DNA from 3 places in the Allobosea sp. 05T439 genome. Region 1 is predicted to be linked to each of the others. Evidence: predicted binding sites of a transcription regulator. Region 1 holds the regulator's gene; each other region holds the start of a gene.
What was found. The regulator PhoB, encoded in region 1, activates phosphate uptake and scavenging genes when phosphate is short. The targets are predictions, from matches to a motif close to TGTCATNNANCTGTCAT.

Region 1 (7,471 bases):
CTCGAACATCGTCGAAGGCATTCCGCTGGTCGGCACCGTGCTGTATTCGCGCTCGCCCTCGGGGCTCGGCATCCTGACGGCCGGCATCATCCTCGCCTTCATGATCATCCCCTTCATCGCCTCGATCACCCGCGACATGCTGGAGCAGATCCCGTCCGTGCTGCGTGAGAGCGCCTATGGCATCGGCGCCACGACCTGGGAGGTCGTGCGCCATGTGCTGGTGCCGCAGGCCGGCGTCTCGATCATCGGCGCGATCATGCTCGGTCTTGGCCGCGCGCTTGGCGAGACCATGGCGGTGACCTTCGTCGTCGGCAATGCCAACCGGCTTTCGGCCTCGATCATGGACCCCGGCTCGACCATTGCCTCGCGCATCGCCAACGAATTCAACGAGGCGATGGGCCTGCAGCTCAACGCGCTGATCGCGCTCGGCTGCATCCTCTTCTTCGTCACCTTCGTCGTCCTCGTGATCGCGCGTATCCTTGTCGCGCGCGTCAAGTCCTTCTGAGCGGAGCCTGGCCATGAACAGCGCCGTCACCCCGCCCGCAACGACGCCTCATCAGGTCTGGGGCCGCGTCCGCCCCGCGCGCCGCACCGCGGATCGGGCGATGAAGATCATCGCCACCAGCTTCACCCTTCTCGCCATCTTCGTGCTGTTCTGGATTCTCGGCATGCTGCTCGTGAAGGGGATCGGCGGGCTCTCCGTCGCGACCTTCACCCAGGTGACGCCCGGTCCCGGCAGCGAGGGGGGCGGCCTTGCCAACGCCATTGTCGGCTCGATCGTGCTGACCTTCCTCGGCATCGCCGTGGCGACGCCGGTGGGCGTGCTCGCCGGCACCTACCTTGCCGAATACGGCAAGGGCTCCAAGCTCGCGGACCTGATCCGTTTCATCAACGACATCCTGCTCTCGGCGCCGTCGATCCTGATCGGCCTCTTCGTCTACGTCATCCTGGTCGAGCCATTCCGCGGCTATTCCGGCTGGGCCGGCGGCGTGGCGCTGGGCATCATCGCGATCCCGGTGATCGTGCGCACCACCGAGGACATGCTGCGCCTCGTGCCGAGCTCGTTGCGTGAAGCCGGTGCTGCGCTCGGCGCCCCGCCTTCGGTCGTCATCACCAGCGTGACCTGGCGGGCGGCGAAATCCGGCATGGTCACCGGTATCCTGCTGGCCCTGGCGCGCATCGCCGGCGAGACGGCGCCGCTGATCTTCACTGCGCTGAACAACAATTTCTGGTTCTCGCCCAGCCTCGTCGGCGGCGTCTCCAACCTGCCGGTGACGATCTACCAGTTCGCCTCCGCCCCCTATGAGAACTGGCAGCAACTCGCCTGGGCCGGTTCGCTGATCATCACCGTCTCGATCCTGTGCCTCTCGCTTATCGCCCGCCGTATCGTGCGGGGCGGCAAATGAACGGCCTTAAACCCTCGTCGCGTTCGATCTGAAGGAACAAGTCGATGCTTTCGACGCTGGAACTGAGCCCGCAAGCGCTTGATGCCGAGGCCCCCGTCCGGATCGCGGTCAAGAACCTCGATTTCTACTACGGCGAGCACAAGGCGCTGAAGAACATCAATCTCGACTTCCGGGACCGCCATGTCACGGCCCTGATCGGACCGTCGGGCTGCGGCAAGTCGACCCTGCTGCGCATTTTCAACCGGATCTACTCGCTTTATCCCGAGCAGCGCGCCACCGGCGAGATCCTGCTCGACGGCCGCAACGTCATCAGCAACGATATCGATGTGAACGAGCTGCGCTCGCGCGTCGGCATGGTGTTCCAGAAGCCGACGCCCTTCCCGATGTCGATCTACGACAATGTCGCATTCGGCATCCGCCTCTACGAGAAGCCACCGAAATCCGAGCTCGATGACCGCGTCGAGGGTGCGCTGCGCCGTTCCGCGCTCTGGGACGAGGTCAAGGACAAGCTGAAGACCTCCGGCATGGGCCTGTCCGGCGGCCAGCAGCAGCGCCTCTGCATTGCGCGGACCATTGCCCAGAAGCCGGAAGTCATCCTGTTCGACGAGCCGACCTCGGCGCTCGATCCGATCTCGACCGGCAAGATCGAGGACCTGCTCGAGCAGCTCAAGACCGACTTCACCATCGTCATCGTCACCCACAACATGCAGCAGGCGGCGCGTATCTCGCAGTACACCGCCTTCATGTATCTCGGTGAGGTGATCGAATTCGACGCCACCAACACCATCTTCATGAACCCGCACAAGAAGCAGACGCAGGACTACGTCACCGGCCGCTTCGGCTGAACCGGCGCCCAGCCTTCCAACTGCTTTGCCGACAAAGGATACGCCGCGATGACTGATCACATCGTCCGCTCATATGATGCCGATCTCGAGGGGATCCGCCGCAGCCTGGCCGAGATGGGGGGCATGTCGGAGCGCATGCTCGGCGATTCGACAGTCGCCCTGGTGCGCCGCGACACCGGGCTGGCACAGAAGGTCATCAGCGCCGACCAGCGCCTCGACAATCTGCAGCGCGAGGTAGAGGAGAAGGCGGTGCTCACCATCGCCCGGCGCCAGCCGCTCGCCAACGACCTGCGCGAGCTGATCTCCGCCATCCGCATCGCCGCCGATATCGAGCGTGTCGGCGATCTCGCCAAGAATATCGCCAAGCGCGCGGTCGCCATCTCCGGCCAGTTCCAGCCGCCGTCGCGCGCGGTCGTCGGCCTCGAGCATATGAGCCGCCTGGTTCAGGCCCAGCTCAAGGACGTGCTCGACGCTTACGCCGTCAGCAACGAGCAGAAGGCCATGGAGGTCTGGCGCCGCGACGATGAGATCGACGCGCTCTATACCTCGCTCTTCCGCGAGCTGCTCACCTATATGATGGAAGACCCGCGCAACATCACCTTCTGCACGCATCTCCTGTTCTGCGCCAAGAATGTCGAGCGCATCGGCGACCACACCACCAACATCGCCGAGACGATCCACTATCTCGTCACGGGCGAAGCCTTGGACGCAGCCCGCCCGAAGCTCGACACGACCAATATCCTTCTGGACGCCGCCACCGGTKAGTGACCGGCGCCCGACACCTTTGGGACCGAGTGAGACATGCCTGCACGCATCCTGATCGTTGAGGACGAAGAGCCGCTGACCCTGTTGCTGCGCTACAATCTCGAAGCCGAGGGCTTCGAGGTCGACAGCGTCGCGCGTGGCGACGATGCCGAGCTGCATCTGCGCGATCATACGCCGGACCTCGTGCTGCTCGACTGGATGCTGCCGGGCCTTTCCGGCATCGAGCTCTGCCGGAGGCTGCGGACCCGTCGCGATACCGAGCGGGTGCCGATCATCATGCTCACCGCCCGCGGCGAGGAAACCGAGCGTGTGCGCGGCCTCGCCACCGGGGCCGACGACTATGTCGTCAAGCCGTTCTCGCTGCCCGAGCTGATCGCCCGCATCCAGGCGTTGCTACGCCGCGCCAAGCCGGGTCATGTCGCCGGCCTGTTGGCCGCCGGCGATCTCGAACTCGACCGCACCACCCGCCGTGTCCGCCGCTCAGGCAGCGAGCTGCATCTCGGCCCGACCGAGTTCCGCCTGCTCGAATTCCTGATGCAGGCGCCGGGGCGGGTCTATTCCCGGGCCCAGCTGCTCGACGCGGTCTGGGGCCGCGACGTCTATATCGACGAGCGCACCGTCGACGTCCATGTCGGCCGGCTGCGCAAGGCGATCACTCCTGACAACGCCAAGGACCCGCTGCGGACCGTGCGCGGTGCCGGCTATGCCTTCGACGAGACCTTTGCGCGGAGCTGAGACTTGGATCATCGGGGACTTGGATCATCGGGCCGGATATCGAATCCGCCCGACGATCTAACCGTCTATGGTTGCATCGGCCTTCCCGAAAACCGCAATCCACCTTTCGGGCCGATACCCTCGCGCGGCCCTGCGATAATAATCGCCGCGCCGGCGAGGCAGATCAGCCCACCGATAATGTCCCAGCGGTCGGGGCGAAAGCCTTCCACGGCCCAGAGCCAGGCGAGCGAACTGACGATGTAGACGCCGCCATAGGCGGCATAGGCCCGTCCGGCGGCTTCGCTCTCCGCCAGCGTCAGCAGCCAGGCGAACAGGGCGAGCGAAAACAGTCCGGGTACGAGCCACCAGATGGGCTTGTCGAGCCGGAGCCAGCCCCAGAACGCGAAACAGCCGGCGATTTCGAGAATGGCTGCGCCGAAATAGGCGGCGATGGTCGGCATGGTTCGTCCCTGTCGATGGCCTTCGGGGCGGGATTACCCTTGACCGCAGGGCGCGCTGACGGCAAGCCGGACCGATGCCCACACATCACGTCGCCATTATTGGAGCAGGGCCCTCCGGGCTGATCGCGGCCGAGCGCCTTGCGGCAGCCGGGGACACCGTCACGATCTACGATCGCATGCCCTCGCCGGCCCGCAAATTCCTGCTGGCCGGGCGCGGCGGATTGAACCTTACCCATTCCGAACCGCTCGACAGGTTCCTGCCCCGCTATCGCGATGCGCAAGCCTGGCTGGAGCCGGCCATTCGCGCCTTCCCGCCACAATCCCTGCGCGACTGGGCCGATGCGCTCGGGCAGGACACGTTCGTCGGCAGCAGCGGCCGCGTCTTCCCGCGCGCCATGAAGGCCTCGCCCCTGCTGAGGGCATGGCTGCGCCGGCTCGATGGTCTCGGCGTCGCCTTCGCGCCTGGGCAGCGCTGGACCGGCTGGAGCGAAGCGGGAGCTCTGACGTTCCGGAGCCGCGATGGCGCCGATGTCGAGGCGCGGCCCGACGCGACGCTGCTCGCGCTCGGCGGTGCGAGCTGGCCACGGCTGGGTTCGGATGGTGGCTGGGCACCCTTGTTGGCGGCGCGCGGCGTTGCGATCGCGCCGCTGCGCCCGGCCAATGGCGGTTTCACGGTCGATTGGTCCCAGACCATGCGAGAGCGTTTTGCCGGAGTACCGTTGAAGCGCATCGTCCTGAGCTTCGGCGGCCAATCCGTGCCCGGCGAGGCGATGATCGATGCGACGGGTCTGGAAGGCGGCGCGGTCTATGCACTCTCTGCCCCGATTCGCGAGACGATCCTGCGCGAGGGCAGGGCGGTCATCACCATCGATCTGCGGCCCGATCACGAGGCGGCACTGCTGGTCCAGCGCCTCGCGCATCGTCGCAAGGGCGTGACGCTGAGCAATCATCTGCGCAAGGCTGCAGGTCTTGCTCCATCCGCGATTGCGCTGCTGCGCGAAGCGGCGAAGGGGCCACTCCCCGAAGACGCGGAGAGGCTGGCCGCACTGATCAAGGCCGCGCCTCTGGTGCTCACCGGTCTCAGACCGATCGAGCGGGCGATCTCCACCGCCGGTGGCGTCGCCGCGGCCGAGGTCGAGGAAGGCTTCATGCTGAAACGCTTGCCCGGTACCTTTGTCGCAGGCGAGATGCTGGATTGGGAGGCGCCGACCGGCGGCTATCTGCTGCAGGCCTGTTTCGCGACCGGAGTCGCAGCTGCAGCAGGGATTCAGGCCTGGCTCGCGGATAGCTGAACGATCGCCTCAGGAGATCGCGATGATCTCGACCGCCTCAGTGCCGATGCTGACGCTCTCGCCAATGCCCTTGCCCATCAGCGCGCTCGCCAACGGCGCGACATAGGGCAGCGTTCCGTGTGCCGGATCGGCCTCGTCCTCGCCGACCAGCCGCCAGTTCTGCTCGCGCCCATCGGCCCGGCGGATCGTCACTGTCGAGCCGAAGCGGACGATGTCGTGCCTTTCCTGCGCAGGGGCCAGCTTGGCGCTGGCGCGCCGCGCCGCCCAGTAGCGGAACTCGCGCCGCGTCTGAGCGATCTCGGTGCGGTCGCCTCCGGCCAGCGCCGCCGCGTGTTCGTCATGCCAGCGCGCCAGCTGGGCCTCGATCTGTGCGAGCCCCTCAGGCGTCACGAGGTTCGGGTGAGGCGAGACTGGCCGGTCCGGCAGCTCGTCCAGGGTCCCTCTTTCCTCGGCTTCCTTGACGAAGGCGCGAGTCATTCTGGCCTCCTCCTATTGATCTCGGCACATCCGGCGAACCGGACCACAGCTTTCAGTGTTACGTCCTCACGACTGCTTGCGATGCAGCGCCAACCCGATGCTGGAATCTGAAGCGGCGATCACTTGGAGATGGGGATCAGGCACTGCCGAAGACAAGACCCGAACAGTCTACACCCCCGTGTCCGGCCGCACCATCAAGAGCAGAGCCATCGCGCGCTGCCCCTGGCCCCCGATCACGAGCGCAGTCCCGTTCCCAAGGGGGCAGCCGATGCCGGAAGAGCGCCGCGCTTGCGTCGGGCCGTCCGTCGCGGCCACCTTGATCCTGAGTTGCGAGACCCGACGGCGATCGTTGCGCGCGCAGGCTTCGATTGACTGACGTATAGCCCAATGATTATGAATGCAGATCAATAGCCAGAGAGTTATGCGTTGTGATCCGTGCAGACACACCGTGCTCTCCAAGACGTTTACCGGCCGGCCCAGCCTCTTCGAGAGGTTGCGCTGCGATCTCGAGCAGACGGTTGGCCCGATCCCAGAAGCGAGAGTTCCGGAGAGAAGGGAAGATCATGAGCCAGAGCGAGTCCCAGAACGAAAACTCCCCGTCTCGGATGATCGACGAGCGGATCACCGAGCTGGGCGACTGGCGAGGCAAGATGCTCTCCCAGCTCCGCGTATGGATCAGGCAAGCCGATCCTGAGGTGGTAGAGGAGTGGAAATGGCGAGGGGTTCCGGTGTGGTCCCACGACGGATTGATCTGCACTGGGGAGACCTACAAGAGCGTCGTCAAAATGACCTTTGCCAAGGGGGCCTCACTCGACGACCCATCGGGCCTCTTCAATTCCAGTCTGGATGGCAACACCAGGCGGGCCATCGACATCCACGAGGGTGAGACGATTGACGAAGGGGCATTGAAGGCTCTCATTCGCGCAGCCGTGACCCTCAACATGTCCGGCGGCTGCGGCAAGACCAAGTCCCGCGGATAAGCCTCGCTCCGTCTCGATATGCGCCGGCGCGCGATGAAAGCCGGACTTGCATCGCGCCCACCCCCGGGACCGCTTCAATCCGGCTTCTCCTGCCACGGTGTACTCCTGTCACCTGCTGTCAGTTATCCGCCTGCTGCGACGGCGTACCCCTCGCGCTCCGCCCGGTTTCGCCCCATATTGCCGCCATGCCGAAAAGCTCCGACACGACCGCCAAGGCTAAGCCTGCAAAAAAGCCCGCCTCCGCGCGCACGCCGAACTCCAAGGCCACCAAGCCCGAGTTGAAGCCGCTCGAGGGCTATCTCGCCGATCTGCTCAATCCCGCGATCAACCGCGGCAGGGCGGTCCCGGGCGGCGCCTCCGGTTTCAGCGACCAGCCGCAGGCCGGTTATGGCGAGCCGCGCCCCGGCGACACCAAGCTGAAGAAAAAGCCGAAGAAAGGCGACGCGGCCTCTGCCTTCGGCGAGGCCGAGGGCGAGACCGCTGCCTCCGTCACCGCGCATTCGCTGCAGCACCTGCTCGAGTCCGGCAGCC
Region 2 (7,471 bases), on a different contig from region 1:
ATTTGCGGATGGCCTCGATCAGATCCTGGCCAATGCCACCGGCCCCGACGAAGCCCATGATCGAGGCGCCGCGGACATTGATCTCGAAACGCAGCAGCGCGTAGCTGGCGAAATTGGAGAGCACCTGCGGGACGACGGCGAAGCGGATCGTCTGCCACCAGCCCGCGCCCGTCGCGGTGAGGCCGTCGACCGGCTTCATGTCGATGTTCTCGACCACCTCGGAGAAGAGCTTGCCCATTGCGCCCATGGTGTGGATCGCGATGGCGAGCACGCCCGGCAGCGGGCCGAGGCCGAAGGCGATGACGAAGATCAGCGCGAAGACGATCTCCGGCACGGTGCGGCAGAATTCGAGGAATCGGCGGGTGGCCCAGCGCAGCCAGCCGGCACGGCCGAGATTGGCGGCGGCGGAAAAGCAGAGCAGGAAGCCGCCGACGGCGCCCAGCACGGTGCCGACATAGGCAATCAACAGGGTTTGCCAGAGCAGTTTCAGCCAGCCGTTCAGGCCCCAGTACCATTCCTTGAGATCGGCACCGAGCGTGGCGAGGTGCAGGGTCGGCAGGGTCTCGAGGATGTATTTCGGGAAACGCCAGGCGTTTGCGGCGAATTTCGCGAGATCGACCTCCGAGCCGATCGCGGAGAGGGTGACGCAGGCGATGAAGATGGCGGCGCCGAGCAGGGCCTGGCGGCGCTTTGCGCCCATCTCGCGCCGATAGAGATCGGCATGGCCGCGAATGGTGGGGTCGTTGCGATCGATCGTCAGGGGCATGTTGGTTCCGTCGCGGGGTTCGCCAGTCGCGGCGGGACGCCACTCCGTCATGGCCGGGACAAACCTGGCCATGACGGTCGGCGGGTAAGCGCTTACGAAGACTTCTTCTTGCGGAGCGCGTCGACGAACTTGTTCAGTTCGATGATCGGGTCGTAGGCCTTGTTGTCGACCGCGACGAGCGGGCCCTGCTTGCCTTCATAGATCTTGTCGAAGGCGACCTTGTCCTTGGTGGCGAGGTTGAGGACGGCGTCGCGGATCGAGGCCTTGAGCGGCTCCGGCAGGTCGGAAAGATAGGCCATCGGCGAGTTCACGATCTGCTCGGACTTGTAGATGATCCGGAAATCGTCGGCCTTGACCATGTTCTTGCGGGCCATGCGCTGCAGGTTGGATTCCTGCTCGTCGTTCCACCAGTTGGCGGCGATGTCGACGGTGCCCTGGCCGAGCGCGATGACCGCGTTCTCGTGGCTGCCGGTATAGACGACCTTGCCGAAGAAGGTCTCGGGCTCGATCTTCATGCCGTCGAGCACGAAGCGCGGCACATTGTTGCCAGAGGTGGAATTGGGATCGACGAGGCCGAGATTCTTGCCCTTCAGGTCCTCGACCTTCTGATAGGGCGAGTCCTTCTTCACGTAGAAGACGGAGTGGTAGCCCTTGGTGCCGTCGAGATTGGTCTCGATCGCGAAGGCATCGACCTTGGCGCCGGTCATGCGGGCGCGGGCGAAGGAGGCGGGGCCGTACATGCCGATATGGATGTTGCCGGCGCGCTGGCCTTCGATGATCGCGGCATAGTCGTTGGCGATGCGCAGCGTCACCTTGGTGCCGAGTTCCTTCGCGAGGTAGTTGACGAAGGGGGTGTAGCGCTCGACGACGCCAGACGCGTTCTCGGACGGGATGATGGCGAAGATCAGCTCCGGATACTTGGCTTTCCAGTCCTGCGCGAAGGCGGGAGCGGCGAGCGTCGCGGCCAGGCCGGCGGCGGCGAGCGTGAGGGTATGACGACGGGTTAGCATGGTTTGCTCCTGTTGAAGGCTGTTGGCGGTCTTTTCAGGTGTGAGCGGTCCTGGCCGGGCTTGAACCCGGCTCAGGCCGCGGTCTGCTTGGCGCGCTTGGCTTCGGCGATGGCGATGGCATCGAGCGCGTCGAGCGCCTCGGCGCCGGCATCCTTGGCCTCGATGCCGTAAAGTTCGGCCGCGATCTCGCGGGTCAGCGCCTGCGGCACGTCGTCGAACACGACCTTGCCTGCGGCCATGCCGATCAGTCGGTCGCAATATTTCGCCGCGATATCGAGATCATGCAGATTGCAGATCACGGTGATGCCGTCCTCGCGATTAATGCGGAAGAGCGCATCCATCACGACCTGGGTGTTGCGCGGATCGAGCGAAGCGATCGGCTCGTCGGCGAGAATGACCTTCGGCTCCTGGACCAGGGCGCGGGCGATCGCGACGCGCTGCTGCTGGCCGCCCGAGAGGGTCTCGGCGCGCTGGGCCAGAAGATGGCCCATGTCGAGACGCTCGAGTGCGGCGATGGCGCGGATCTTGTCGTCCGGCGAGAAGCTCTTCACCAGCGTCAGGAAGGCCGAGCGGTGATTGAGCCGGCCAAGCAGGACATTGGTCAGCACGTCGAGGCGGCCGACGAGATTGAACTGCTGGAAGATCATCGCGGTGTCGCGACGCCAGGCGCGCAGTTCGGCGCCCTTCAATGCGGTGACATCGCGCTCGTCGCTGATCAGGCGGCCGGAACTCGGCTCCGCCAAGCGGTTGATCATGCGCAGCAGGGTCGACTTGCCGGCGCCGGAGCGGCCGATGACGCCGACCATTTCGCCCTTCGGGATCGACAGCGAGACATTGTCCACGGCGGCTTTGCCGCTGAAGCGCTTGGTCAGGCCTTCGATACGCAGCATGAACGGTCTTCCCATCGAGGAGCGAGCATGGCGACATCCGGACATGGGCGAGGCGCAGTCCGGAGCTCATGCTCTCTTGCAGTGCGCAAACCGGTATCGGCGACAGATGACAGGGCCGTGACAGCAGGATCGGGGGCTATGGGGCGGGGCGTCACGGAGGCTGTTGACTCGTCTGAGGCGGCGGAGTCATAAAGAACAAAATAGGAACATTTGGAGTGCCAAGACGTGAGCGATCATGCCGTCGCCGCGCTGCGGCGAAGCATTGCCGGTTTGGAAAGCGTCTCCGTCTCGCTGGGCGGGGAGGCGAGCTTCAGCCTTGGCCACGCGGCGGCCGATGCGGCGCTGGGGCCGCTGCGCCGCCATGCCCTGCACGAGATCGTGGCTGCGGCGCATCAGGCTCCGGCGGCGACGGGCTTCGTCGCCGGGCTGATCGCGCGGCTGGAGCGGCGGCCGGTCGTCTGGCTGCGGCAGGATTCCGCCGGCGCGGAAGGGGGCGAACTCTATGCGCCGGGGCTTGCAGCGTTCGGGCTCGATCCCGACCGGGTGCTTGCGGTGCGGGGGCGCGATCCGCTTGCCGTGCTGAAGGCGGCGGGCGACGCCTTTCCGCGCGGCAATGACCCGCGCTCGGGTATCGGCGCGGTGGTGATCGAGCTCGAAGGTGCGCCGGCCTGCCTCGATCTCACGGCCAGCCGGCGTCTCGTCCTGGCGGCGCGGGATGCCGGCGCGACGGCTTTTCTCCTGCGGCTGGGAAGCAGTCCTGCTCCAAGCGCGGCGACGATCCGCTGGTCGGTTTCGGCGGCGCCTTCGGAGGGGCGGATGAGAGCGCATGGGCCGGGCCGGCCGAGTTTTGCGGTCACGGTGCTGCGCAACCGGCATGGGGCGACAGGGCAGTGGGTGATGGAGTGGGACAGTCATGCGTATAGCTTCCGCGAGCCGCTTCCTGTCGCTCTGGTTCCCGCGCCTGCCCATCGACCGGATCAGACGCAGCCAGGGCGCATCCGTTCGGGCAATATCGCAGAGGCCTGGCCCGCAGCCCGGCGGGCCAGCGGATGATCCTGGTCCTCTTGTTGTGGTGGGCAAGGCGAAGGGCGCCTTCCGGCTGACGAGCCTCGATGCCGAAGCCGAACGTCTCGGCCTTCATGCGACCATGGCGCTGGCCGATGCGCGGGCGATGATCCCGCGGCTGGTCGTGGTCGAGGAGGACAGGGCGGCCGATGCGGCCCTGCTCTACGCCGTTGCCGACTGGTGCGACCGCTATACACCGCTGGTCGCGCTCGATGGCGAGGATGGATTGCTGCTCGATATCTCGGGCTGCACCCATCTCTTTGGCGGCGAGGCCGCGCTTGGCCGCGACTGCCTGCTTCGGCTGAAACGACAGGGCTTTACGCTGCGCGCCGCCATTGCCGGGACGGCGCGCGCCGCCTGGGGTGTCGCGCGCTATGGGCGCGGCGGCATCGTGCCGCCGGACGGGGAGAGCGAGGCCCTGTGGCCCTTGCCGACCGCGGCGCTTGGACTGGAGGCGGCACGGCAGCACGGGCTCGCGCGCATGGGCCTCACCCATATCGCCGATCTGGAGACGCGGCCGCGCGCGCCGCTGGCCGCCCGTTTCGGCCGCGACCTGCTCGACAGGCTCGACCAGGCGCTTGGCCGCCTGCCGCAGGCGCTGTCCCCGCGACGACCGCTGCCGGACTGTATGGCGGAGCGGCGTTTTGCCGAGCCGCTGGCGCATGAGGCCGGTATCCGGGCCGCCCTGGCCGGCCTGGAGGAAAGTCTCGCCGGCATGCTGGAAGCGCGGGGCGAAGGCGCAAGACTGTTCGAGGCGAGCTTTTTCCGCAGTGACGGGGCCGTGCGCCGTCTCGGCATCGAGACCGGGATGCCGTTGCGCGATCCGGCTGCGCTCGACCGGCTCTTCGCCCTGAAGCTGGATGCCTTGGCGGACCCGCTCGATCCCGGCTTCGGCTTCGACCTGATCCGGCTCTCGGCCGGTGCGACCGAGCCTTTCGCCGTCGATCAGGGAACGCTCGCCGCCGGGGGGAAGGAGGAGCCCGACGAAGCCGCCGCCGAGCGGGCATTGACGGAGGTCGCCGATGCGATCGCGGCCCGGATCGGCCCGGATCGCGTGCGGCGTTTCCTGGCGCAGGACAGCCATGATCCCGAGCGTGCGGCGCTGGCGGTGCCCGCCCTGCGGCATGGCGAGCTTGTACGGCTCGGCCTTTCCCCAGACTGGCCGGCACCGAGCGCTGCCCCGGAACGGCCCCTGCGGCTGCTGTCGCGGCCTGAGCCGATCGAGGTCCTGGCCGAAATTCCGGACGGACCGCCGACGCGTTTCCGCTGGCGGCGCGTGCTGCATGAGGTCGCCAAGGCGGAGGGGCCGGAGCGGATCGCCGCCGAATGGTGGGCGACGACGGGCAGGATCGCGCCGACCCGCGACTATTTTCGCGTCGAAGAGCCGGGCGGGAGGCGCTTCTGGCTTTATCGCGACGGACTCTATGGCCGCGAGGCCGCGCATCCACCCTGGTTCATGCACGGGCTTTTCGCGTGAGCGGGCTCAATGACAATCGCCTGGTCGAGGCTGCCCCGGGAGGACCAGCCGCGCGCTATGCCGAACTCGCGGTTACCTCCAACTTCTCCTTCCTGCGCGGAGCCTCGAGTCCGGAGGAACTGGTTGGCCGGGCGGCCGAACTCGACCTTGCCGGAATCGGGCTCGCCGACCGCAATTCTCTGGCCGGCGTGGTGCGGGCCCATGCGGCGATGCGCGAGGGGGGTATCGCCACAACGAAGCTGACATTCGCGGTCGGGGTCCGCCTCGTCCTGTCCGATGGCACGCCCGACCTGCTCGCCTATCCCCAGGATCGCGACGCCTATGGCAGGCTCTGCCGCCTGCTGACCCACGGCAAGATGAAGGTCGAGAAGAAGGGCGAATGCATCCTCACGCTCTCCGACCTGCGCGAATTCGCGGAAGGCATGCTGCTGATCCTGATGCCGGACCGGCGGCCGGACAGCGAGATCGCGGCGGCACTCGCGAGCGTTTTCGAATTTGCGCGCGGTCGACTCTGGCTGGGTATCGACATGCCGCATCGCGGCGACGACCGGCGCCGCGCCGATGCATTGGTGCAGCTCGCGACCAGGGCGGGCGTGCCCTGCCTTGCCGTCAACGACGTGCTCTATCATGCGCCCGAGCGGCGGCCCTTGCAGGATGTCGTCAGCTGCATCCGCGAGCATGTCCCGATCGAGCGAGCCGGGCGCATGCTGGAGGCCCATGCCGAGCGCCATCTCAAATCGCCGCGCGAGATGGCCCACCTGTTCCGGCACGCGCCGGAGATGGTGGCGGAGACGGTGCGCTTCCTCGAACGCTGCCGGTTCTCGCTCGACCAGTTGCAATATGAGTATCCGGACGAGCCGGTGCCGCCGGGCAGCACCCCGCAGGAACATCTGGAGCATCTCGCCTGGGAAGGAGCGAACAGGCGCTATCCCGAGGGCATCCCGAGCAAGGTACGCGACCTGCTGCACAAGGAATTCGCACTGATCGCGAAGCTCGATTACGCGCGCTACTTCCTGACGGTCCACGACATCGTGCGCTTCGCCCGTGCACAGGAGCCGCCGATCCTGTGCCAAGGCCGGGGCTCGGCGGCGAATTCGGCGGTCTGCTACTGCCTCTGGGTCACCGCGGTCGACCCGATGGAGGGCAATTCGCTCCTGGCCCGCTTTCTCTCCGAACAGCGCAAGGAGCCGCCCGATATCGATGTCGACTTCGAGCATGAGCGGCGCGAGGAGGTGATGCAGTATATCTATGAGCGCTATGGCCGGCTGCGCGCCGGCATCTGCGCGACGGTGATCTGCTATCGGCCGCGTAGCGCCATTCGCGAGGTCGGCAAGGTGCTCGGCCTGAGCGAGGATGTCACGGCCGCGCTCGCCAACACGGTCTGGGGCAGCTGGGGCGACGGCCTGCCGGAAAACCATGTCCGGCAGGCGGGGCTCGACCCCGCCAATCAGATGATCGCGCGCGCGGCCGCGCTAGCGACCGAGTTGATCGGCTTTCCCCGCCATCTCTCGCAGCATGTCGGCGGCTTCGTGCTGACGCGCGGGCGGCTCGACGAATGCGTGCCGATCGGCTGGGGCGGCATGAAGGACCGCAGCTTCATCGAGTGGGACAAGGACGATATCGACGCGCTCCGGATGATGAAGGTCGATGTGCTCGCGCTCGGCATGCTGACCTGCATCCGCAAGGCGCTCGACCTGATCGCCCTGCACGGGGGAGAACGCCGGGAGCTGGCGACGATCCCATCCAAAGATGGCGAGGTCTACGACATGCTCTGCCGGGCCGATGCGATCGGCGTCTTCCAGGTCGAGAGCCGGGCGCAGATGAACATGCTGCCGCGGCTGAGGCCGAAGGAATTCTACGATCTCGTCATCGAGGTCGCGATCGTCCGGCCGGGCCCGATCCAGGGCAATATGGTCCACCCCTATCTGCGGCGACGGAACGGAGCCGAGGAGGTGCATTACCCTTCGCCTGCGCCGGAACATGGGTTTCCCGACGAGCTGGAGTTGGTTCTGAAAAAGACGCTCGGCGTGCCGCTGTTCCAGGAGCAGGCGATGCGCATCGCCATCGAGGCGGCGAAGTTCAGCGAGGATGAGGCCAATGGTTTGCGGCGTGCCATGGCGACCTTCCGCCATGTCGGCACGATCCAGAATTTCGAGACGATGATGGTCGAGCGCATGGTCGCGCGCGGCTATGACCGCGCCTTCGCGTCCGCTTGTTTCAACCAGATCAAGGGCTTTGGCGAATACGGCTTTCCGGAGAGCCA
Region 3 (7,471 bases), on a different contig from region 1:
CTGTTCCGCTCATGATCCGCTCTCCCCACGGCCCCTTGCGCGTCGGCATCGGCGGCCCGGTCGGTTCCGGCAAGACCGCCCTGATGGAGGTGCTCTGCAAGCGCATGCGCGATCGTTACGATCTCTGCGCCATCACCAATGACATCTACACCAAGGAGGATGCGCGTCTCCTGACCGTTGCAGGAGCGCTGCCGGAGGAGCGCATCATGGGCGTCGAGACCGGCGGCTGCCCGCATACCGCCATTCGCGAGGATTGTTCGATCAACCTCGCCGCGGTCGAGGAAATGCGCGGCAAATTTCCCGCGCTCGACCTGATCCTGATCGAGTCCGGCGGAGATAATCTGGCGGCGACCTTCTCGCCCGAACTCGCCGATCTGACGATCTACGTGATCGATGTCGCAGCCGGCGAGAAGATCCCGCGCAAGGGCGGCCCGGGCATCACCCGCTCGGACCTGCTCGTCATCAACAAGACCGATCTCGCTCCGCATGTTGGCGCGGATCTTGCTGTGATGGACCGGGACTCAAGAACCATGCGGGGCAAGCGACCCTTCGTCTTCACCAATACGCGGGAGGGCGAGGGCGTCGATGCGGTGGTGGATTTCATCGAGACCGTGGGCGGCCTGAAGGCGATCGCCCCGGGATAGAGGAGGCGAACATGCTGACGCGGTTGACGGGCGCCCTGGCGTCGCTCGTGACGATGATGGCGGCACCCGCCCTTGCCCATACCGGAGTGGGCTCCGTAGATGGTCTCGTTCACGGGCTGCAGCATCCGCTCACCGGGTTGGATCATGCGCTGGCGATGATCGCGGTCGGCCTCTGGGCCGGGCTCGTCGGTGGCAGGGCGCGCATCGCCTACCCCATCACCTTCGTTTCGGCCATGGCGCTGGCCGGGCTCTGGGCGATGTCCGGCGGACCGCTTCCAGGCGCGGAGGTCGGTATCGCCTTTTCCATCGTCATCCTCGGGCTTGCCATCGCACTCAATCTCGCGCCGCCGCTCGCTGCCGGCGCCCTTGCCTGCGGGATCTTCGCGATCTTCCACGGCTTTGCCCATGGCGCCGAGATGCCGGAGGATGCCAGCGGTGTGAGCTATGCGATCGGCTTTGTGATCGCGACATCTGCCCTGCATGGAGTAGGCTTGCTTCTTGCGGGCCAGCTTGCGGTGCGGATGCCGCAGCTTGCCCGCATCGCCGGTGGTGGTTTCATTCTGGCAGGTGTCGCAATCCTGTCGGGCTGAGGACGGGCCTTATCCTCACTGCGTTAGGCGTCGTGGCTCATGACACCTGCGTTGAAAATTCTGATCGTCGACGCCAACCCGGTCCGGGCTGCCATTCTCGACGAGGGCTTGCGCGAGGCGGGCTTTACCGATCTCGTCCAAATCGGTGCGACAAACGGGCAAGTCACTAGCGTTGAGTCACATGACCCCGATGTAGTCGTGATCGATCTCGCGAGCCCCGACCATCATGCGCTGGCTGAGGCATTTTTGGTCAGCCAGCGCCCGAAGCGGCCGGTCACCCTGTTCGTCGAGCCGCCGGATCCGGCCTTGATCGAGGCGGCCGTCGAGGCAGGGGTCGCGGTCTATGCCGTCGACGGGCTGAACCGGGCGGCGCTCAAGCCGATCCTCCAGGCCTGCATCAGTCGCTTCGACGCTGCCTCGAAGCTGCGCGAGGGGCTGGACGAGGTGCGGTCGCAGCGCGACGACCGCGCGCTGATCGATCATGCCAAGGGGATCGTCATGCGCCTCAAGGGGCTCCCCGAAGCGGAGGCCTATGCCCTGATGCGCCGCACCGCGATGAACGAGAAGCGCAAGCTGGTCGACATCGCCCGTTCCATCATCACCGCGACCGAGGTCTTGAAATGATCCTGGGCCGGAGCGTCACCGTCCTGCGCCTCGCCGATGCCGCCGCTTGCTGATCGCAGTGGACGATGCCGGCTTTGCGGAAGGCCGCCCGGTCGATGACGTTGTCGCCGGTCTCGGTGCGTTGAACAAGGCCGGACGCCATCCTGACCGGCCCGCTTGTCATTCTGCCGTCATGCTGACCCGTCAAGCGCGCCCTCCCAGGGGCTGCGGCGGAGGCGGGCGTGTCACTTCATATCACGGGCGGAACAGTTCTGACCGCCGCGCTCACCCGTGCCGATCTCGTCACCGATGGATCGTCCATCGCTGCGCTCGATGCGTCTCCTCCTGCCGGCGCCTTGCGCCTGGACGCCACCGGCCTGCTCGTCCTGCCGGGCATGGTCGATTGTCATGGTGATGCCTTCGAGCGGCACATCATGCCGCGACCGCGCGTGTCGTTCGATATCGATCTCGCTCTGCGCGATGCCGATCGCGCCATGCTGAGCTGCGGTATCACCACGGCCTTCCACGGCGTCACCTGGTCCTGGGAACCCGGCCTGCGCGGAGCCGGTAATGCGCGGCGCCTGGTCGAGGCGATTGCACGGCTCGGGCCGGAACTTGGGGCCGATACCCGATTTCATTTGCGCCACGAGACCTTCAACCTCGATGCCGAGGCCGAGATTATCGAGTGGCTGCAGGCGGGGCGCGTCGGAGTGCTGGCCTTCAACGACCATACCGGCGGCATCCTCAAGGAGACGACCCGGCCGGACAAGGTCGCCAAGATGGTCGAGCGCACCGGCCTCTCACATGCCGACTTCATGGCCCTGGCGCAGAACGCCCATGACCGCGGCGACGACGTGCCGGAATCGGTMGCGCGGCTGGCGAAGGCCTCGCTGGCCGCCGGCATTCCGACGCTCTCGCATGACGACATGAGCCCGGACATGCGGCGTTGGTATCGCTCGCTCGGCGTGACCGTGGCGGAGTTCCCGATGGATGAGGCGACGGCGCGCGAGGCGGTCGCGCATGACGAGGCGACGGTGTTCGGCGCGCCCAATGTCGTACGCGGCGGTTCGCATACCGGCTGCCCGGCCGCCGAGGATATGGTCGGCAAGCGGCTCTGCACCATTCTGGCGTCGGATTACTATTATCCGGCGCTGCTGCTGGCGCCCTTCATGCTGGCGCGCAACGGCACGGCGAGCTTTCCCGAGGCCTGGAGGCTGGTTTCCGAGGCCCCGGCGGAAGCCCTTGGCCTGGCCGATCGCGGCGTCATTGCGCCGGGCAGGCGGGCGGATCTGATCATCGTCGAGGATGCGCCGCAGCCGCGCGTCGTTGCGACGATTGCTGGCGGCAAGCTGGTGCAGCTCGCCGATCAGCGTCTTCTGGCCTAAGTAGCGTCCCTGGCCTGATCAGGCGTCGTAGCCGCGCAGGCTGGTCAGGGTGGCCATCACGCCGCGCAGCTCCGCGAGGCCGCGCAGGCGGCCGACGGCCGGATAGCCCGGGAAGCTGCCCTTGCCGATATCGTCGAGCAGTTCATGGCCGTGATCGGGCCGCATCGGGATGCGCCAATGGCGCCAGCCGGCGGCCTTGCGGCGCTGCTCCTCGACCATCAGCACATCGACCAGCGCCACCATGTCGGTGTCGCCGCCGAGATGCTCTGCCTCCATGAAGGAGCCGTCCGGATCCTTGGCGACATTGCGCAGATGCGCGAACCAGATCCGGTCGGCGAAGCGCCGGGCGATTCCGGGCACGTCGTTCCCTGGGTTGGCCCCCAGCGAGCCCGAGCACAGCGTCAGGCCATTGGACGGGGTATCGACCGCACTGAGTATGAAGGCGATGTCGCTCTCGTCCKAGCAGATGCGCGGCAGGCCGAAGAGTGGGCGCGGCGGATCGTCGGGGTGAATGCACATGCGAATCCCGACCTCTTCCGCAGTCGGGATCACCGCCTCGAGGAACCGCTTCAGATTGGCGCGCAACCCGTCATGGCTCATCTCATGATAGCGCGCGAGCATGCGCTTCAGGCCGGGCACGTCATAGCGATCATAGGCGCCGGGCAGCCCGGCCATGATATTGGCGAGCAGACGGGCGCGATCGGCCTCGGTCGAGCGCTCGAACCAGGCCTTGGCCCGGTCCATCACCTCGGCAGAGTGGCCGTCGGCGGCGCCAGGTCGCTCCAGCATGAAATGGTCGAAGGCGACATATTCATGCAGGTTGAAGCGCAGCGCCGTGCCGCCGCCGGGCAGGGGGCAGGCGAGTTCGGTCCGGGTCCAGTCGAGAACCGGCATGAAGTTGTAGCAGACCACCTCGATGCCGCAGGCGGCGAGATTGCGCAGCGACTGGCGGTAGTTGACGAAGATCGGCTCGAGATCGCCTTCGCCGATCTTGACGCTTTCATGGATCGGCAGGCTCTCGACCACGGACCAGCGCAGGCCGAGGCTCTTGTCCTTTTCGATGATCGCCTTGCGCGCCTCGATCTCCTCGACGCTCCAGACGACGCCATAGGGAATCTGATGCAGCGCGTTGACGATGCCTTGCGCGCCCGCCTGCCGTGCCTGGGCGAGCGTCACCACATCGTCCGGCCCGAACCAGCGCCAAGTTTGTTCCATCGTCGCGTTCCTTCCTTGTCGTTTCTTGTCGTGATGCAGAGAATGCGGCCGGCTCAGGCCTTGCGGATCGGGGTGTTGGCGACGAAGGCGTCAACATGATTGCGTGCGATCGCCTCGATGGCGTCGAACACCGTGCGCAGATGCGCCCGCATTGCCGTCTCGGCGCCGAGCACGTCGCCGGCGCTGACCCTCGCGGCGATCTCGCGATGCTGGTCCATGATCATGCCGGGCCAGGACGCGGCCTCGAGCGACAGGCAGCGCACGCGGTCAAGCTGCGCCTTGACGCCTTCGATCAGGCCCCAGACCGAGGGGTGTCCCGATAGCCGCGAGAGCTCGGCATGGAAGGCCTCGTCAGCACGGAAGAAATTGACGCGATCGCCCACTGCGAGCGCTTGTTCCTGCTGGGTGATCAGCCGTTCCAGTGCGGCGCGCCCGGCATCGTCGATCCGCTGCGCAGCCAGCGTGACAGTGCGGCATTCCAAGGTTTCGCGCACGAACTGGCTGTCATAGACTGCCGCCAGATCGATCGGCGCGACGAAGGTGCCGACCTGCGGCACGACCACCAGGAAACCTTCGTCGACCAGTCGCTTGAAGGCCTCGCGCACGGGCGTGCGGCTGACCCCGAACTGGACGGCCATCCGCGCTTCCGACATCGCCTCGCCCGGCAGGAGCACCGCGTTGAGGACGTCGTCCCGCAAGGCGCGGTGAATCTGGTCTGTGCTTTGTCGTGCCGCTGCGCTGCCCATTGCCAAGCTCTGGTCCACTAGTATACTAGGATACCGGGCAATCCGAGGCGGCGTCAATGTGAACTTCGCCGAGGCTGATGCCGAAAGGTGTCTAAGAATCCAAAAGCGGTAAATCCGTACCGAAGGGAGAAGTCATGGTCCAGGACAGCATCAATCGGCGCACATTTCTCGGCGGCGTCGCAGGTCTCGCCGGTGCCGCGGCCTATGCGCCGGGCGCCTTCGCGCAGCAGCTCAAACTGCCGACCTCGCCGGTCGCGCTTTCCGTCGTCGATGTCGCCGGCAATCTGGCGCTGACGCAGAAGGCCATTGAGAATTACCGCAAGGCCAAGCCGAATCTGGTCTCGCGCATCACCTTTACCAAGGCGCCTGCGCCGGAGCTTCCGGGCAAGCTGAAGGCGCAGCAGGAAGCGAACCGCGTCGATATCGACATGGTGCTGACCGGGACCGATGCGCTCTCCGCCGGTGTCGACCAGAAGCTCTGGACGCCGCTGCTGCCGCAGCTTGCAGGCTCGCTGCCGAAGCTCGACGAGATCTATCTCGAAGGTGCCGCCAAGATGCAGGGCCTCGCGAGCGGCCAGGGCGTCGTGGTGACCTATTATCCGTCCGGGCCGCTGCTCGAATACATGCCTGACAAGGTCAAGAAGGTGCCGACGACGGCGGAGGAGCTGCTCGCCTATACCCGCGAGAACAAGAACCGCTTCTTCTACGCGCGCCCCGCCAATTCGGGCCCCGGCCGGACCTGGATCATGGGCCTGCCCTATATCCTCGGGGATTCGAACCCGAAGGACCCGGTCAAGGGCTGGGACAAGACCTGGGCCTATCTCAAGGCGCTGGGCGAGAACGTCGAGTACTACCCGGCCGGCACGGGTGCGGTGATGAAGGAGCTCGGCGAAGGCTCCCGCGACATGACCGTCACGACCACGGGCTGGGACATTAACCCGCGCGTGCTCGGCGTCGTGCCCAAGGAAGCCAAGGTCGGCGCGCTCAAGGGATTCCATTGGGTCACCGACGCGCACTACATGTGCATCCCGAAGGGCGTCTCGGACGAGAAGCTCGCGGTGCTGCTCGACCTGATGAACTTCCTGCTCACCAAGGAGCAGCAGGCCTACACCTATGACGAGGGCTATTTCTATCCGGGCCCGGCGGTGAAGGGCGTGACGCTCGACATGGCGCCCGCCGACAGCCAGGCGGCGATCAAGGAATACGGCCGCCCCGAATACGAGAAGCTCATCGCCGAGGCGCCGCTCGAGACGCCGCTCGACCCCGACCAGATGGTGCTCGCCTTCCGCCGCTGGGACGAGGAAGTCGGCGGCGCCAAGCGCAAGTGAACGAACCCCGCTAACGACAGTGAGCCGGTTCCGGCCGGCTCGCTTCGCCGTCACATTTCCTGACAGAACCCATCAGCCGCTTTCCAAAGACGTGACCTAAATGACGATTCACGCTGCGAACTTCCGCGAGCTGCGGCTCGACAATCTGAGCCGCGACTTCGGCACTCACAACGCCGTCAAGGACGTGTCGCTGACGATCAAGAAGGGCGAGTTCATCGCGCTTCTCGGTCCGTCGGGCTGCGGCAAGTCGACGACGCTGAACCTGATCGCGGGCCTTCTGCCAGCGACGGGGGGCGGCATCTGGCTCGATGATCGGCGCATCGACCCGCTGCGGCCCGAGGAGCGCGGCTTCGGCATGGTGTTCCAGAATTACGCCCTCTTCCCGCATATGAGCGTGAAGCGGAATATCGGCTTCGGTCTGAAGATGCGCGGCGTCCAGAAATCCGAGATCGAGCGGCGTGTCGGCGAAGCCGCAGCGCTGGTCCGGTTGCAGGGCCAGACCGAAAAACTGCCCGGCCAGCTCTCCGGCGGACAGCAGCAGCGTGTCGCCATCGCCCGGGCCATCGTCGTCGAGCCGCCGCTCGTGCTGATGGACGAGCCGCTCTCCAACCTCGATGCCAAGCTGCGTCTCGAGATGCGCGCCGAGATCCGCCGCATCCACAATACGCTCGGCGCAACCACGATCTACGTCACGCATGACCAGGAAGAAGCGTTGTCGCTGGCCGACCGCATCGTCGTGATGCGTGACGGCGAAGTGCGTCAGGTCGGCGGGCCGGAAGACCTGTTCTCCCGCCCCGACCATCTCGATGTCGCCGAGTTCATGGGCTTCCGCAACAAGGTCGCCGGCCGCGTCGCCTCTGTCGAGGGCGAGCGTGCGACCGTCACCGTCGGTGACGCCAAGATCGTCGGGCGGGTGCGTGGCGCGGTTGCGCCCGGTGCTCCGGCCTGGCTCGCGATCCG

Region 2: a site for PhoB is predicted at 2,773-2,789, ahead of phnC (phosphonate ABC transporter ATP-binding protein). Genes of this name have one in related genera too.
Region 3: a site for PhoB is predicted at 2,016-2,032, ahead of AC1DIO_RS14810 (alpha-D-ribose 1-methylphosphonate 5-triphosphate diphosphatase). Genes of this name have one in related genera too.

What each region holds. Positions count from the first base shown of each region.
Region 1 is NZ_JBFTKP010000008.1:128,677-136,147, reverse strand. It holds gene pstC (phosphate ABC transporter permease subunit PstC) at 1-505, shown strand, start outside; gene pstA (phosphate ABC transporter permease PstA) at 519-1,406, shown strand; gene pstB (phosphate ABC transporter ATP-binding protein PstB) at 1,451-2,251, shown strand; gene phoU (phosphate signaling complex protein PhoU) at 2,300-3,019, shown strand; gene phoB (phosphate regulon transcriptional regulator PhoB) at 3,053-3,751, shown strand; gene AC1DIO_RS11755 (YnfA family protein) at 3,817-4,191, opposite strand; gene AC1DIO_RS11750 (TIGR03862 family flavoprotein) at 4,266-5,483, shown strand; gene greA (transcription elongation factor GreA) at 5,493-5,960, opposite strand; gene AC1DIO_RS11740 (DUF1801 domain-containing protein) at 6,524-6,940, shown strand; gene uvrB (excinuclease ABC subunit UvrB) at 7,126-7,471, shown strand, end outside.
Region 2 is NZ_JBFTKP010000001.1:103,486-110,956, reverse strand. It holds gene phnE (phosphonate ABC transporter, permease protein PhnE) at 1-766, opposite strand, end outside; gene phnD (phosphonate ABC transporter substrate-binding protein) at 859-1,776, opposite strand; gene phnC (phosphonate ABC transporter ATP-binding protein) at 1,848-2,666, opposite strand; gene AC1DIO_RS00440 (ImuA family protein) at 2,892-3,719, shown strand; gene AC1DIO_RS00435 (Y-family DNA polymerase) at 3,739-5,208, shown strand; gene AC1DIO_RS00430 (error-prone DNA polymerase) at 5,205-7,471, shown strand, end outside.
Region 3 is NZ_JBFTKP010000011.1:40,981-48,451, reverse strand. It holds gene AC1DIO_RS14830 (urease accessory protein UreF) at 1-15, shown strand, start outside; gene ureG (urease accessory protein UreG) at 12-644, shown strand; gene AC1DIO_RS14820 (HupE/UreJ family protein) at 656-1,234, shown strand; gene AC1DIO_RS14815 (ANTAR domain-containing response regulator) at 1,274-1,858, shown strand; gene AC1DIO_RS14810 (alpha-D-ribose 1-methylphosphonate 5-triphosphate diphosphatase) at 2,080-3,222, shown strand; gene uxuA (mannonate dehydratase) at 3,241-4,437, opposite strand; gene AC1DIO_RS14800 (GntR family transcriptional regulator) at 4,491-5,183, opposite strand; gene AC1DIO_RS14795 (ABC transporter substrate-binding protein) at 5,318-6,511, shown strand; gene AC1DIO_RS14790 (ABC transporter ATP-binding protein) at 6,612-7,471, shown strand, end outside.